One region of the Frigoribacterium sp. AC394 genome, then DNA from elsewhere that is predicted to be linked to it. Evidence: predicted binding sites of a transcription regulator. Region 1 holds the regulator's gene; the other holds the start of a gene.
What was found. The regulator LexA, encoded in region 1, represses DNA repair genes until DNA is damaged. The targets are predictions, from matches to a motif close to TCGAACANNTGTTCGA.
Positions count from the first base shown of each region.

Region 2: ACZZY9_RS02545 (DNA polymerase III subunit alpha) is a predicted target of LexA. The motif match lies at 1,546-1,561, and genes of this name have one in related genera.

Region 1 is NZ_OZ409834.1:3,108,056-3,111,303, forward strand. It holds gene hflX (GTPase HflX) at 1-1,196, shown strand, start outside; gene lexA (transcriptional repressor LexA) at 1,267-1,956, opposite strand; gene ACZZY9_RS14515 (LysM peptidoglycan-binding domain-containing protein) at 2,207-2,593, shown strand; gene ACZZY9_RS14520 (histidinol-phosphate transaminase) at 2,703-3,248, shown strand, end outside.
Region 2 is NZ_OZ409834.1:558,606-561,853, forward strand. It holds gene ACZZY9_RS02540 (FUSC family protein) at 100-1,488, opposite strand; gene ACZZY9_RS02545 (DNA polymerase III subunit alpha) at 1,601-3,248, shown strand, end outside.

The DNA.
Region 1 (3,248 bases):
TGGCCGAGACGGCCGGCGCAGTAGTCCTCGACGGGCTGCTGCAGCGTCGGCCCAACCCCGACCCGAGCACGTACCTCGGCAGCGGCAAGGCCGAAGAGCTGCGGATGACCGTCGCGGCTCTCGGCGCCGACACGGTCATCGCCGACACGGAACTCGCGCCCAGCCAGCGTCGTGCCCTCGAAGACGTGGTCAAGGTCAAGGTCATCGACCGGACGGCCGTCATCCTGGACATCTTCAGTCAGCACGCCAAGAGCCGGGAGGGCAAGGCGCAGGTCGAGCTGGCTCAGCTCGAATACCTGCTGCCCCGACTGCGCGGCTGGGGCGACTCGATGTCGCGGCAGGCCGGTGGCCAGGTAGGAGGCGCGGGTGCCGGAATGGGCAGCCGCGGCCCCGGAGAGACCAAGATCGAGCTCGATCGGCGACGGATCCACACGCGCATGGCGCGCCTCCGTCGGCAGATCAAGGAGATGAAGCCCGCGCGCGACGCCAAGCGGGCCAACCGAGACCGCAACGAGGTGCCTTCGGTGGCCATCGCGGGCTACACCAACGCGGGCAAGTCGAGCCTGCTCAACAGGTTGACGAGTGCCGGCGTGCTCGTCGAGAACGCCCTCTTCGCGACCCTCGACGCGACGGTGCGCAAGAGTTCGACGACAGACGGTCGGCCGTTCACCTACGCCGATACGGTGGGTTTCGTCCGCAACCTGCCGCATCAGCTGGTCGAGGCCTTCCGCTCCACCCTCGAGGAGGTCGCGGCGTCGGACGTCATCGTCCACGTCGTCGACGGCTCGCATCCCGACCCGGCGGCGCAGCTCGCGACGGTCCGCGAGGTCGTCAGCGAGGTCGACGGGGGCGACATCACCGAGATCGTGGTGTTCAACAAGAGCGACCTGGTCGACCCCGACCAGCGACTCGTGCTCCAGGGCCTCGTCCCCACCGCGGTCTTCGTCTCGGCCCGGACGGGCGAGGGCATCGACGAGCTCCTCGAGCGCATCGCCTCGACCCTTCCGACCCCCGACGTCGAACTCGAGCTGCTCGTGCCGTACGACCGGGGCGACGTCGTCTCTCACCTCCACGACTCCGGTCGTGTCGTCGAGACGGAGTACGAGGAGGCCGGCACGCGCGTGCACGCCCGGGTCTACCCGAGCGACGTGGCCTGGTTGTCCCCGTTCGTCGACCGCGAGGCCGTCTCGAGCTGAGTGGACCGAGTCGACCACGACGAAGCCCCCCGCCGAGTGGCGGGGGGCTTCGTCGTTCGTCGAGTCGGGGTCACACCGACCGGAGCACGGCGACGACCTTCCCGACGATCTGAGCATGGTCGCCGACGATCGGCTCGAACGCGCTGTTGCGGGGGAGCAGCCAGGTGTGGCCGTCGCGCTGACGGAAGACCTTGACCGTCGCCTCGTCGTCGAGCATGGCGGCCACGATGTCGCCGTTCTCCGCCGAGTTCTGCTGCCGGACGACGACCCAGTCGCCGTCGCAGATGGCGGCGTCGATCATGGAGTCGCCGACGACCCGCAGCATGAAGAGGTCGCCCTTGCCGACGAGCTGGCGGGGGAGGGGCATCACGTCTTCGACCTGCTGCTCGGCCGTGATCGGGATGCCGGCGGCGATGCGCCCCACCATCGGAACGTGCGCCGTGTCGCCGTCGTCGCTCGTCGTCAGGATGCTCGTCACGGGTGCGAGGGCGGGCGCCTCGGTCGAGAGGACCTCGAGGGCGCGGGGCCGGTTCGGATCGCGTCGGATGCGACCGGCGAGCTCGAGCTGGTTCAGCTGGTGGGTCACGCTCGACAGCGACTTCAGGCCGACGGCGTCGCCGATCTCACGCATGCTCGGCGGGTAGCCGCGCTGTCCGATGCTCTGCTGGATGGCCGTCAGGATCGACGTCTGCTTGGCCGTCAGCTCCTTGCGCGTGACCGAGCCCGTCTCGGTCGACCGGGTGCGCTGCGCGTCGCTCATGTGTCTCCTGCCGTGGATGTCGGTGGTCGCTGTTCTACTCGGACCACCGATCGAAACCGTATCCGATGCGGCGTCTTCGGCGAAACACATGTTCGAGTGTGTCGTCGATCCACGCCAGAGAAATCGAACATCGGGGTTGAAATCGACCTTGATCGAAGATATGTTCGGAACACGTCTTCGTGCCCGGTGTTCCCGGCCGATCGCCGGGCACGAACACGGACGTCTCCTCTAGCGGTGAAAGGACCACCTCATGAGCGCCATCACGACCACCACTACCACTCCCATTTCCACCGACGACGCCGTCGCCTCCTTCTCTTCGCCCCCGCGCGTCCGGCTGCGCATCACCCGCCGGGGGCGTCGTGTCGTCAGCACCGCCGTCGGCCTGCTCGTCGCCGGTGTCGTCGGCGGCGTGCTCCTCGCCGGGCCCGGTGCGATCGCGTCGGACACCGCCGGTGCCGCGTCGTTCGACTACGTCACGGTCGACGGGGGAGACACCCTGTGGCAGGTCGCGTCCGAGATCGCACCCACCAAAGACCCTCGCGACGTCATCAGCGACATCGTGCAGTTGAACAACCTCAGCAGCACCGAGGTCGCGGCAGGGCAGTCGCTCGCCGTCCCCGCTCAGTACTCCGACTGACAGGCCGCCCATCGGGGCTCCGTCTCCAGAGACTTCCAGGGGGCGCGACCGCTGTCAGCCGAGGGTCGACGATTCGGGACTCCGTCCGGTGGAGACCTACCATGGAGCGGTGTCCTTCAGCCTCGACGACCTCCCCATCCGCGACGACCTCCGTGGCCTGACGCCTTACGGTGCACCTCAGACCAGGGTGCCCGTGGCTCTCAACGTCAACGAGAACACGCATCCGATTCCCGAGAACGTGGCACGCGACATCGTCGCATCGATCGCGCAGGCCGTCCTCGAGGTGAACCGGTATCCCGACCGTGAGTTCACGCAGTTGCGGGACTCCCTGGCCGACTACCTGGGTCACGGTCTGACACGAGACAACATCTGGGCGGCGAACGGCTCTAACGAGGTCATCCAGCAGATCCTCCAGGCCTTCGGCGGCCCCGGGCGGAGCGTCCTCGGCTTCCCTCCGACGTATTCGATGCACTCGATCATCGCGGCGGGCACTGGCAGCACCTGGGTCGAGGGTGTACGAGATGTCGACTTCACCATCAGCCCCGAGACGGCCGTCGCCGAGATCCGTCGTACCGAACCGGACATCGTGTTCTTCTGCGGTCCGAACAACCCGACGGGCACGCCCCTCGACCTCGCCACGGTCGAGGCCGCCTAC
Region 2 (3,248 bases), 2.5 Mb from region 1:
ATTCCCGTCGACCGCCCCGGCCGGTCAGGGCACGGGTCGCGTCTCGGCGTCGGTGCCCGGTCAACCGTACTGCTCTTGGGCGGCGGGCGCCGCACCCCGTCAGTCGGCGTCGCGTCGGACGGTGTCGCGGGGCGCCTCGTCGTCCTCCGTGGCCCTGGTCGTGGCGTCGTCGCCCGTGCTGCCGTCGGCGTCCGCGGCGGTCGCGGTGTCGCCGGCGGTCGCGGACTCGCCGGCGGTCGCGGAGTCGTCGGCGGTCGCGGCGTCGTCGGCGGTCGCGGAGTCGTCGGCGCCGGTGGTCTCGTCTCCGTCGGCTCCGTCGGATCCGGGGTGCGCCTCCTCGGTGTCGGTCTCGGAATCCGCCGTGCCCGCGTCCGTCTCGGCGGGCCGGGGCGCGGTGCCGTCGTCGGGGTCGAGCGCGGCGACGATGCGACCGAGCGAGACGGCGATCGACACCCCGCCGCTGGTGTCGGTGGTGGGGCGGTCGCGGTGGGCGTCGATCGCCTCCCAGAGGTCGGCGATGCGCCGACGCGCCTCGACGAACACGTCCGCGTCGGAGTCGTGGCGCCTGATCACCTCGGCGACCCCGTGCAGGGTGTGCGCCACGGCCGGGGCGAGCGAGTCGGGCATGCCGATCTGGCGGCCGATGCGCCTGCCGAGGACCCCGGAGACCTCGGCGATGTCCTGCAGATGGAACGAGACCCGCTCGAACGCGGCCAGTTCGGCGTACTCGTGGCCGAGATCGCGTCGACGCAGCAGCCACCGGGGATTCATCCGCCGCGACTCGTCGGCGTACTGCACCGACGAGCGCACGCTGTGCAGGGTCGCGGGCAGCTCGCCGACGCGCTCCTCCCAGTCGTCGTCCTCGAGGGGCCAGGGCGTCTCGAAGACCCCGGCGATCTCGTCGGCCCGGTCGGCGAGCGCCTGCCGGACCCGTCGGAGCCGCGTCTCGGCGCGCGAGGTGTTCAGAGGCGGCACGATCACGAAGTTGAGGACGACGCCCACGACGACGCCGACGCCGAGCTGGACGATGTAGCCGATGCCGTACGACTCGGTGTCCGATCCTCCGAGCAGCAGCACGAACAGGCCGGCGGTGAGCACCCAGTCGCGACCGGCCCCGAGCCAGCGGATGCCGGCGAGCACGACGCCGATGCCGACCAGCACGCCGACGGCGAGGACTCCTGGCGGGCCGTCCTGCATGGCGAAGACCGCCGTGGCGAGGGCGATGCCGATGACGACGCCCAGCAGCACCTGGATCCCCTGTCGCAGCGAGGCCCGCAGCGTCGGGTACATGGCGATGACCGCGCCGAGCGGCGCGTAGTACGGGTAGTCGGCCGCCGTGCCGGGGATCTGCGGGGCGATCCAGTAGGCGAGCCCCGCGGCGAGCGCCGTCTTCACCGCCAGCAGGAGGCGCGGCTGGGCGAGCAGCACGCGGGTCCAGTGCCCGACGGCGCGGGCGTCCCGATCGAGGGTCGAGCGGCGGTCGGTCATGGCTCGATGATGCCAGCCGGCGGGCGTCGCCGCCGGGTCGTCGACCACGTACACTGATCGAACATCTGTTCGAACCGACCCGGCCGGGGGGTCTGAGCACGAGGCACCAGTCATGCGTTTCACCCATCTCCGCGTCGCGTCGTCGTTCAGCGCGCACTACGGCACCGCCCACCCGAAGACCCTCGTCGAGACCGTGGCCGAGCGACGGGCCGACGCCGCGGCGATCACCGACCGCGACGGGCTCTACGGGGCGATCCGGCACATCGGCGCGTGTCGCGCCGCGGGCGTCGACCCGATCGTGGGGGTGGAGCTGGGGTGCCGCGACGATCGGGCCGGCGGAGGCGCTGCTGCGGGTGCGGGTGCTCCGGTCGATCGGATCGTCGTGCTGGCGCACGGGTCGATCGACGGCGGCGCTCCGGGTGCGGGGTGGGCGGCGCTCTGCCGGTTGATCAGCGCCGCGCACGGCCGGGCGACACGGAAGGCGAGCGGCAGCGCGAACAGCGTGGCGACCATCGGCCGGTCGCGGGTCCGGGCGTTCGTCCAGGGCGAGTCGGGGCCCGCCGCGACCGTGCTGCTCGGCCCGGACTCCGACGTGGGTCGACTGGTGCAGGCGGGTCGGCACACCGAGGCGGCGGCGTCGCTGGCCGACTGGGCGGCCGAGCTGCCGGGTGGCGTGGTGGTCGAGGTCGTCTGCCATCTGACCGAGCCGGGCGAGAGCCGGAGCATCCGGCACGCGGCCCGCATGCTCGAGCTGGCCGACCACGTCGGAGTGCCGGCCGTGCTGACCAACGCCGTCCGCTACCTCGACCCCGACGAGGCGGTCACCGCCGACGTCCTCGACTCGGCGGGCCATCTCGCCGCCCTGGGCAGCTTCCGCCCCCAGCCGAACGCGCAGGCGTTCCTGAAGTCGGCCGATGCGATGCGCGCCGTCGCGCGGATGGTGACCGACGCCTCCTCGCTGCCTCGCAGCTCCGCCGACGAGATGCTGTCCGCGACGGAGCGACTGGCCGACCGGTGCCGACTCGACCCCGCCGCCGATCTCGGCTGGGGTCGGCCGAAGGTCCCCGAGCCGAGTGCGATCGGAGTCGACGGCGATCCCGACCAGGTGCTGTTCCGCCGGGCGGAGGCGGGGATCACCGAGCGGTTCGGTGACGCCGGTCGCGCTCTGCGCGAGAAGGTCGACGAGCGCATGCGCTACGAGCTCGGCATCATCACGGGGTTCGGCTTCGCCGGGTACTTCCTGACCGTGGCCGACGTGTCGAAGCTGATGCGCGACATGAGGGTGCGGAACGCCGCACGCGGGTCGGGGGCGGGCAGCCTCGTCACCTATCTGCTGCGGATCTCGAACGTCGATCCGATCGAGCACGATCTGCTGTTCGAGAGGTTCCTCGGCAACAAGCGGGAGACGCTCCCCGACATCGACATCGACGTCGAGTCGGCGAGGCGTCACGAGGTCTACCGGGCGATCTTCGACCGGTACGGCAGCAACCGGGTGACCCTCATGTCGATGCAGTCGACCTACCGGGGGCGAGGCGCCGTCCGCGACGCCGGTCTGGCGCTCGGTCTCGACGACGAGCAGATCGACCTCGTCGCCAAGAACGTCTGGCGCTCGAACGCCCGCGACCTGCGGACGGCCCTGGCCGAGAAGCCCGAGCTGCGCGAGATCGCCGAGCTGGCCCGCAGCGACGGGCAGATCGACCTGCTGGTCGATCTCAGCGAGCGACTCGACCGGCTGCCGCGGCACATCTCGATGCATCCGT